Regions from separate parts of the Enterobacter quasiroggenkampii genome, predicted to be linked through region 4. Evidence: predicted binding sites of a transcription regulator. Region 4 holds the regulator's gene; each other region holds the start of a gene.

Region 1 (2,206 bases), 1.8 Mb from region 4:
CGATGTAGCGGCTGCCGTCTGGCTCAGACGTCGCTTTCACCGGTTCGTTGATGAACTGCACGCGCGTACCGACCGGCACGTTTTCGAATAGGAACTTGATGTCGTCGTTACGCAGGCGCACGCAACCGTGGCTCACGCGCAGGCCGATACCGAAGTTGGCGTTGGTGCCGTGAATCGCATACAGACGGCCAATGTACAGGGCATACAGACCCATCGGGTTATCCGGGCCTGCTGGCACAACGGCTGGCAGCGGTTCGCCCGCAGCGATGTATTCCGCGTGCATTTTGGCGGTTGGCGTCCAGGTTGGGCCCGCTTTCTTACGTTCAACTTTGGTGGTCCAGTTCAGCGGGGTGTCTTTACCCAGCTGGCCGATACCGATTGGCAGCACGATCACGGTGTTGGTGCCTTTCGGGTAGTAATACAGACGCATTTCGGCGCTGTTAATTACGATACCTTCATGAACGGTATCCGGCAGGATCAGCTGCTGAGGGATATTCAGCACGGTACCTGCTTTCGGCAGGTACGGGTCAACGCCCGGGTTCGCTTCCAGCATGTTAGACAGACCCAGCTGGTACTGCGCCGCGAAATACTCCAGCGGCTGAGAGTTACCTTCAGGAACCGTCACCACCTGGTTTTGACCCACCAGACGGCTTCCGTCGGTCGGCAGGGGATACGTCACCGCAGACGCGGTCTTACAAAAACCTACTACGGCTAACGCCGCCGCAAAAAGCGCTGTTAATTTCATGTTCATGTTGTGCGAGGTATCTAAGCCATTCTGGCGATGAGTTGATAAGTCTGAATCTGTGATGGGAGCGCATTATATGTGCATTCCCGCTCACTGGGAATTCAGATGTGTACGAAATCACATTTTTTTCGATTTTGTTAAAGTTTAGTGGATGGTTGCAACGCGGGATCTCAATTCGGAATTGTGGCATAATGCCGTGTTTATCACACTTTTCGCAGGAATCTCCCCGTGTTAGTTACCAGCAACGTCACTATGCAGTTTGGCAGTAAGCCGCTGTTCGAAAACATTTCCGTCAAATTTGGCGGCGGCAACCGTTACGGCCTGATTGGTGCCAACGGTAGCGGTAAATCCACCTTTATGAAGATCCTCGGCGGCGATCTGGAGCCGACCCTCGGCAACGTGTCGCTCGATCCGAACGAACGCATCGGTAAGCTGCGTCAGGATCAGTTCGCCTTCGAAGAGTTCACCGTGCTCGACACCGTGATCATGGGGCACGCGGAGCTGTGGGAAGTGAAGCAGGAGCGCGATCGCATCTATGCGCTGGCCGAGATGAGCGAAGAAGACGGCTATAAAGTGGCCGAGCTGGAAACGCAGTACGGCGAGATGGACGGTTACTCTGCGGAAGCGCGCGCGGGCGAGCTGCTGTTGGGCGTCGGCATTCCGGTTGAACAGCATTACGGCCCGATGAGCGAAGTCGCGCCAGGCTGGAAGCTGCGTGTGCTGCTGGCTCAGGCGCTGTTCTCTAACCCGGACATCCTGCTGCTCGACGAACCGACGAACAACCTGGACATCGACACCATCCGCTGGCTGGAGCAGACGCTCAACGATCGCGACAGCACCATGATCATCATTTCGCACGACCGTCACTTCCTGAACATGGTCTGTACGCACATGGCGGATCTGGACTACGGCGAGCTGCGCGTCTATCCGGGCAACTACGACGAGTACATGACGGCGGCCACTCAGGCGCGCGAGCGTCTGCTGGCGGACAACGCCAAGAAAAAAGCGCAGATTGCCGACCTGCAGTCCTTCGTCAGCCGCTTCAGCGCTAACGCTTCTAAATCGCGTCAGGCAACCTCGCGTGCGCGTCAGATTGATAAAATCAAGCTGGAAGAGGTTAAAGCCTCCAGCCGTCAGAACCCGTTCATCCGCTTCGAGCAGGACAAGAAGCTGTTCCGTAACGCGCTGGAAGTGGAAGCCCTCACCAAAGGCTTTGATGAAGGCCCGCTGTTTAAAAACTTCAACCTGCTGCTGGAGGTGGGCGAGAAGATTGCCATTCTGGGCGCCAACGGCGTGGGTAAATCTACCATGCTGAAAACCCTGGTCGGCGAACTGCAGCCGGACAACGGCACCGTGAAATGGTCCGAGAACGCGCAAATTGGTTACTACGCGCAGGACCATGAGTACGAGTTCGAAAATGACCTGACCGTCTTTGACTGGATGAGCCAGTGGAAGCAGGAA
Region 2 (2,206 bases), 2.0 Mb from region 4:
CAGCGCGTGGGATTTTTCTTCGTCTGACAGCGACGTATCCGCGCCGGGCACCAAATCCCAGACTTGCGCAAATTTCGTCACGCAGTGGGGACGAACCACGCGCATGCAGGGCGCCAGCAGAATCGCGTTGGCCACCCCGTGAGGCAGGTGATATTTGCCGCCGAGCGGGTAGGACAGGGCGTGAACCAGGTGCGTGCCAGCATGTGCAATGGCGACCCCGCCGTAGTAAGACGCCCACAGCATCTCCAGCTTCGCCAGCAGATTGCCCGGTTCGGCGCAGGCCGTTTCAATGTTGTTGAGCAGCTTAGACAGGCCCATCAGCGCGGCGTTATCGCTAACCGGATTAGCGACCGTTGAGGTGAAACACTCAATCAGATGGCACAGGGCATCAATCCCGGTGGATGAGGCAATGTGTGCGGGCATGCTGGTCGTCAGCTCCGGCAGCAGGGCGACGTAATCGGGCAGCAGGACGGGGGAGATGATGCCCACTTTCGTGCTTTGCTCCGGTATGGCCAGAATGGCATTCGGCGTCGCTTCCGATCCGGTTCCTGCAGTGGCCGGGATCAGCAGTGACGCGATGCGTGCCACCGGTTTTATGCCCGCGAGCAGGTTGTCCAGCCCCGGAGAAAGCGGGTGACAAAGCACTGAAAGCAGTTTGGCTACATCCAGTACGCTACCGCCGCCGAGCCCGACGACCAGCCCAAACGTTCCCTTTAACATCGAGAGCAGCTGGTTCACGTCGTGATGGGTGGGCTCAGGCGGGACATTGTCGATAATCGTGACGCCGCGCTGGTCCTCTTCGAGGATCGCGCGGATCTGCTTTGCTGCCTCCAGACGCGCAATATTGCCGTCCGTCACCAGCAGGATCTGCTTTTTATCAGTAAGTAATGGCCTGATGGCGGCGATGGCATTCGCCCCGCTAATCAGGGTGCTGTTGATCGTAACCACGTTTTTCTCCTGTCTCTGTATCCATGATTGATTTCGCTCAAGCAAGACGCTTCATGGTCATCGTGTGGTTAAATTTATAATTTATTCGCAAACTGATTAACTTGATCTTGCTCACATATAATCAATCATGATTGAATATAATCATTAACGGGAAAGGCTAACCCGAAGTGGGGATGAAAGTGAGCAATGTGAACAGAGAGGTCGTGGTCGTCGCCGATGACTTTACCGGCGCAAATGATGCCGGTGTCAGCTTGGCGCTGTGCGGCAAAAAAGTCAGCGTGGCGTTTCATACACCGTTTACCCATGCGAGCGAGGTGCTGATCGTTAACACCGACTCCCGGGCGCTGAAGGCATCGGAGGCGGCCGAAAGGGTGGCCGCACTCGGGGCTGAAATCGCGGATGCCCGCTGGCTCATTAAAAAGATGGATTCCACGCTGCGCGGCAACGCAGGAGCCGAATCTCAGGTTCTTAAGGCATTAAGCGGCAGGCGGCAGGTGATCGTGGCGCCGTCATACCCGTCAGCAGGGCGGATCACGCGGTACGGCAGGTGTCTGGTAAACGGCGTTCCGGTGAATGAAACCGAATTTGCCAGCGATCCCAAAACGCCCGTCCCGTCTGCCGCTATTGCTGACCTGTTTACCGGGGTCAGCGCTAAAAGCGTGACCGTGAAAACACTCACAGCCGAACTCGCCCGAGGAACGGAATGGCTCATCGTGGATGCGCACACCGATGAGGAGATGGACGCCATTATCGATGCCGCGTTGGCCTGCGCGCAGACGCCGCTGCTGGTGGGCTCTGCCGGACTATGCGATGCGCTGGCCCGTCATCTGGCCCCGGTCCGGCGTAAACAACTGCTGGCCGTCGTCGGCTCGATGAGTGAGATCGCGCAACGACAGATTGCGCTGGCGGTAAGCCAGGCGGACGTCTCGTCGGTACTCATTGATGTGAATGACGCGCTGCGCGGAGACACGTCCGGGTATCTCGAACAGATTGCGCAGGTACTTCAGTCTGGCCATCACTGCATTGTGCATACCTGTGCGGGTCACGAGGCCCGGCATCAGGTCGAGCAACTCTGCCAGCAGTATCGCGTCACCCGCGCAGGCCTGGGCGAAAAAATTTGTACGTTTTTAGGCGAACTGACCCGACAGGTGCTGGCGGCGCAGACGCCTGACGCGCTGTACGTCTCCGGTGGCGACGTGGCGATGGCTGTCGCGAGGGCACTGGACGCTCGGGGGTTTGAGATTACCGAGTGCGTCGC
Region 3 (2,206 bases), 1.2 Mb from region 4:
TCCGGGCTCGCGTTATCGGCGCGCGCTTCGTGATAAGAGACGCCACGGCAGGTCACGTGCTGGAAGGACGGGTTGGAGTTCAGCTGCGGATCGAAGTGCCATTTCTCTTTACCGGTGGCCGCGTCGAGCGCGAACAGACGCTGGTGCGCCGTACACAGATAAAGCATATCGCCGACTTTAATTGGCGTCACTTCGTTGGTCAGTTCACCCGGATCGTTCGGCATCTTCAGGTCGCCGGTACGGAATACCCAGGCTTCTTTCAGGTTCTTAACGTTGTCCGCGTTGATCTGCTTCAGCGGAGAGTAACGCTGGCCTTCCTGGTTACGACCATAGGCAGGCCAGTCGCCGTCAGCGACCTGTGAGATCGCTGCCGCAGGCGTGGATTCTGCGTTCAGCGTACCGTTGATCTCCTGCGGGTCGTTAAAGCCAGCCCATGTCAGGATACCGCCGCTGATCAGCAGCGCCACCACCAGCGCCGCAACGGCACCGCTGGACGGCACGATCAGGCGACGCCAGACGAACGGCAGGATCAGCCAGATACCGAAGAAGACCAGGATGTCACTGCGCGGCGTCAGCGCCCAGAAGTCAAAGCCGACTTCCCAGACGCCCCAGATCATGGTGGCAAGAAGGAGTGCGGCATACAGCCACAGTGCAGATTGTTTTCTACGCCAGAGCAGGACGGTTACGCCAAGCATAACCAGGCCCGCAATCGGGTAGTACCAGGAGCCGCCGATCGCGACCAGCCAGACGCCACCGATTAACAGGTACAGGCCGCAGAAGGCGGCGAATAGCGCTGTTAATGTCACCAGTAGACGCGGCTGTTTAGAGTTTGTTTCAGCCATAGAAAGTGTACTCGTCAGTTTTTGTTAATAATTTGCTAGCAACTAATTATAGGTATTAACAAGTGTGATCGGAATCACAATATTTGCTTTTTATAACTCATACGCCAGGGTTATCCATTTGCTGATATAATGGCTGGCTTGCGTATCAGTGCTGGATATTAACTCATCCGTATTGAGAGATTTTCATTAAAATCATTTGGTTAGTAATATGAAACATACTGTTGAAGTGATGATCCCGGAAGCCGAGATCAAAGCGCGTATCGCCGAACTGGGTCGTCAAATCACCGAACATTACAAGGACAGCGGCAGCGAAATGGTGCTGGTCGGTCTGTTGCGCGGCTCTTTCATGTTCATGGCCGACCTGTGCCGTGAAGTGCACGTGCCCCATGAGGTCGATTTTATGACCGCCTCCAGCTACGGCAGCGGCATGTCCACCACCCGTGATGTGAAAATCCTGAAAGATCTGGATGAAGATATTCGTGGTAAAGATGTGTTGATCGTTGAGGACATCATCGACTCCGGCAACACGCTGTCAAAAGTGCGCGAGATCCTGAGCCTGCGTGAGCCAAAATCGCTGGCGATTTGCACCCTGCTGGATAAACCTGACCGCCGTGAAGTGCAGGTGCCGGTAGAGTTTGTCGGTTTCTCTATTCCTGACGAATTCGTCGTCGGTTACGGCATTGACTACGCACAGCGTTATCGCCATCTGCCGTATGTTGGGAAAGTGGTATTGCTGGACGAATAATTGCGGTTTGTTGCCCGGTGGCGCTGCGCTTACCGGGCCTACGAATGGGCACATGTAGGCCGGGTAAGGCGCAGCCGCTACCCGGCTTTATTTATGGTTTACGTGCTTAAGCTGAAGGTTGGCAATTCCCGAACGGTAACGCTGCTCCAGCGTTTCGCGGTTGGTGGCGGTCACCTCCAGGTTGCGCAGCAGACCGTCGTGAATACCGTACGCCCAGCCGTGGATCGAGACCTTCTGCCCGCGTTTCCACGCCGATTGCATGATCGTTGAGTGGCCCAGGTTATACACCTGCTCCATCACGTTGAGTTCACACAGGGTATCCATGCGACGCTCCTGCGGCATTTCGCCCAGCAGTGAGCTATGTTTGAACCAGATATCGCGGATGTGCAGCAGCCAGTTATCAATGAGCCCCAGCTCCGTGTTTTCAACCGCCGCCTGCACGCCGCCGCAGCCGTAGTGGCCGCAAATGATGATGTGCTCGACTTGCAGAACGTCAACGGCATACTGAACAACAGAAAGACAGTTGAGATCGGTGTGAATCACCAGGTTGGCAACGTTGCGGTGAACAAACAGTTCGCCGGGCTCAAGGCCGGTCAGGCGCTCCGCCGGTACGCGACTG
Region 4 (2,206 bases):
GTACTTCTCGGCAGACAGGTCCACCGCACGTGAAACCGCCGCGTCTTTCAGCGCCTTACCGGTAACCACAAAGTGCAGATTAATGTGGGTGAACAGGCGTGGCGCCTCTTCGCGACGTTCTGACGTCAGTTTCACCTCACAATCCGTCACGTCATGACGACCTTTTTGCAGAATCGACACCACGTCAATGGCGCTGCATCCCCCTGCCGCCATCAGCACCATTTCCATTGGGCTGGGCGCTTTATCGCCGGAGTTACCGTCCATCAAAATCTGGTGCCCTGACGCGGATTCGCCCAGGAACGTTAAACCTTCAACCCACTTCACGCGCGCTTGCATATTCTTAAACTCCAACGTTGCATTTTTGGTGACAGATTACGCGTGCGTTACATTTCTCGCAATGGAAGGCGACCTGCATCATGCTGAAGCGAGACACCAGGAGACACGCGGCGAAAGCTATGCTAAAACACTCAGGATGCTACAGTAATACATTGACGTTACACATGTATGCAGAGGACATCAAACTTTACTGGCTGCGAAACGTTACGGTAGCCGACTTCCCAGGGTATGGGTAAGAATTCGATTGCAACCCCAGAGTCCGGATGCATCTGATGACTCTGGTGACAGCTTATAACAGAGGATAACAGCGCATGGTGCTTGGCAAACCGCAAACAGACCCGACTCTCGAATGGTTCTTGTCTCATTGCCACATTCATAAGTACCCATCGAAGAGCACGCTGATTCACCAGGGTGAAAAAGCGGAAACGTTGTATTACATCGTTAAAGGCTCGGTGGCAGTGCTGATCAAAGATGAAGAAGGGAAAGAGATGATCCTTTCTTATCTGAACCAGGGCGATTTCATCGGTGAACTGGGCCTGTTTGAAGAGGGCCAGGAACGTAGCGCCTGGGTTCGTGCAAAGACAGCATGTGAAGTGGCTGAAATTTCTTACAAGAAGTTCCGTCAGCTGATTCAGGTTAACCCTGATATTCTGATGCGTCTCTCTTCCCAGATGGCGCGCCGCCTGCAGGTCACCTCAGAGAAAGTGGGCAACCTCGCCTTCCTGGACGTGACGGGCCGCATCGCACAAACTCTGCTGAACCTGGCGAAACAGCCGGACGCCATGACCCACCCGGACGGCATGCAAATTAAAATTACCCGTCAGGAAATTGGTCAGATCGTTGGTTGCTCCCGTGAAACAGTGGGCCGTATCCTGAAAATGCTGGAAGATCAAAACCTGATTTCCGCCCACGGTAAAACCATCGTGGTCTACGGAACGCGTTAATTCCGCTCAAACGGCGTGCCATCGCAAGGTGTCACGCCGTTTTTGTCTCTACTCCCCATGTGGCGCAGGCTGATTTATCACCCGGAAGTTAACTACGCACTGCGACAAACGCTGGTGTTGTGTCTACCCGTGGCCATAGGCCTGATCCTCGGACACCTTCAGCAAGGCCTGCTGTTTTCCCTCGTGCCCGCCTGCTGCAACATCGCCGGTCTGGACACGCCGCATAAGCGCTTTTTCAAACGCCTGATTATTGGTGGCTGCCTGTTTGCCGGCTGTAGCCTTGCCGTACAGCTGTTACTGGCTCGTGATATCCCGCTGCCGCTGATCCTGACCGTGCTGGCGATGACGCTCGGCGTCACGGCGGAAATCAGTTCGCTGCACGCTCGCCTGCTTCCCGCTTCGCTGATTGCGGCCATCTTTACGCTAAGCCTCGCCGGGAATATGCCGGTGTGGGAGCCGCTGCTGATCTACGCCCTGGGGACACTGTGGTACGGGCTGTTCAACTGGTTCTGGTTCTGGCTGTGGCGGGAACAGCCGCTGCGCGAATCCCTGAGCCTGCTCTATGTGCAGCTAGCAGAGTACTGCGAAGCCAAATACACCCTGCTGACCCAGCATACCGATCCGGAAAAAGCCTTACCGCCGCTGCTGACGCGCCAGCAGAAGGTGGTGGATCTGATAAGCCAGTGCTATCAGCAGCTGCATATGCTCGCCGCCAACAAGAACCACGAGTACAAACGGCTGCTGCGCACCTTCCAGGTCGGGCTGGATCTGCAGGAGCATATCTCCGTGAGCCTGCACCATCCGCAGGAGGTGCAAAAGCTGGTCGAGCGCAGCCACGCCGAAGCGGTGATCCGCTGGAACGCGCAGACCGTTTCGGCACGTCTGCGGGTGCTGGCAGACGATATTCTTTACCACCGCTACCCCAT

What was found. Region 4 encodes CRP, which controls carbon source genes, mostly activating them, when cyclic AMP is high. Its sites were predicted from a motif close to ATGTGANNNNNNTCACAT; they were not measured.
Region 1: the regulator CRP is predicted to act here: its motif matches at 851-868, upstream of ldtB (L,D-transpeptidase).
Region 2: the regulator CRP is predicted to act here: its motif matches at 1,048-1,065, upstream of V1572_RS14200 (iron-containing alcohol dehydrogenase).
Region 3: the regulator CRP is predicted to act here: its motif matches at 905-922, upstream of hpt (hypoxanthine phosphoribosyltransferase).

Annotation. Positions count from the first base shown of each region.
Region 1 covers NZ_CP143745.1:2,027,454-2,029,659, forward strand. The annotation lists gene ldtB (L,D-transpeptidase) at 1-751, opposite strand, end outside; gene V1572_RS09685 (ABC-F family ATPase) at 974-2,206, shown strand, end outside.
Region 2 covers NZ_CP143745.1:2,947,306-2,949,511, forward strand. The annotation lists gene V1572_RS14200 (iron-containing alcohol dehydrogenase) at 1-948, opposite strand, end outside; gene dtnK (D-threonate kinase) at 1,122-2,206, shown strand, end outside.
Region 3 covers NZ_CP143745.1:1,412,008-1,414,213, forward strand. The annotation lists gene V1572_RS06700 (glucose/quinate/shikimate family membrane-bound PQQ-dependent dehydrogenase) at 1-842, opposite strand, end outside; gene hpt (hypoxanthine phosphoribosyltransferase) at 1,051-1,587, shown strand; gene can (carbonate dehydratase) at 1,675-2,206, opposite strand, start outside.
Region 4 covers NZ_CP143745.1:189,730-191,935, forward strand. The annotation lists gene V1572_RS01045 (OsmC family protein) at 1-336, opposite strand, end outside; gene crp (cAMP-activated global transcriptional regulator CRP) at 648-1,280, shown strand; gene V1572_RS01055 (YccS/YhfK family putative transporter) at 1,338-2,206, shown strand, end outside.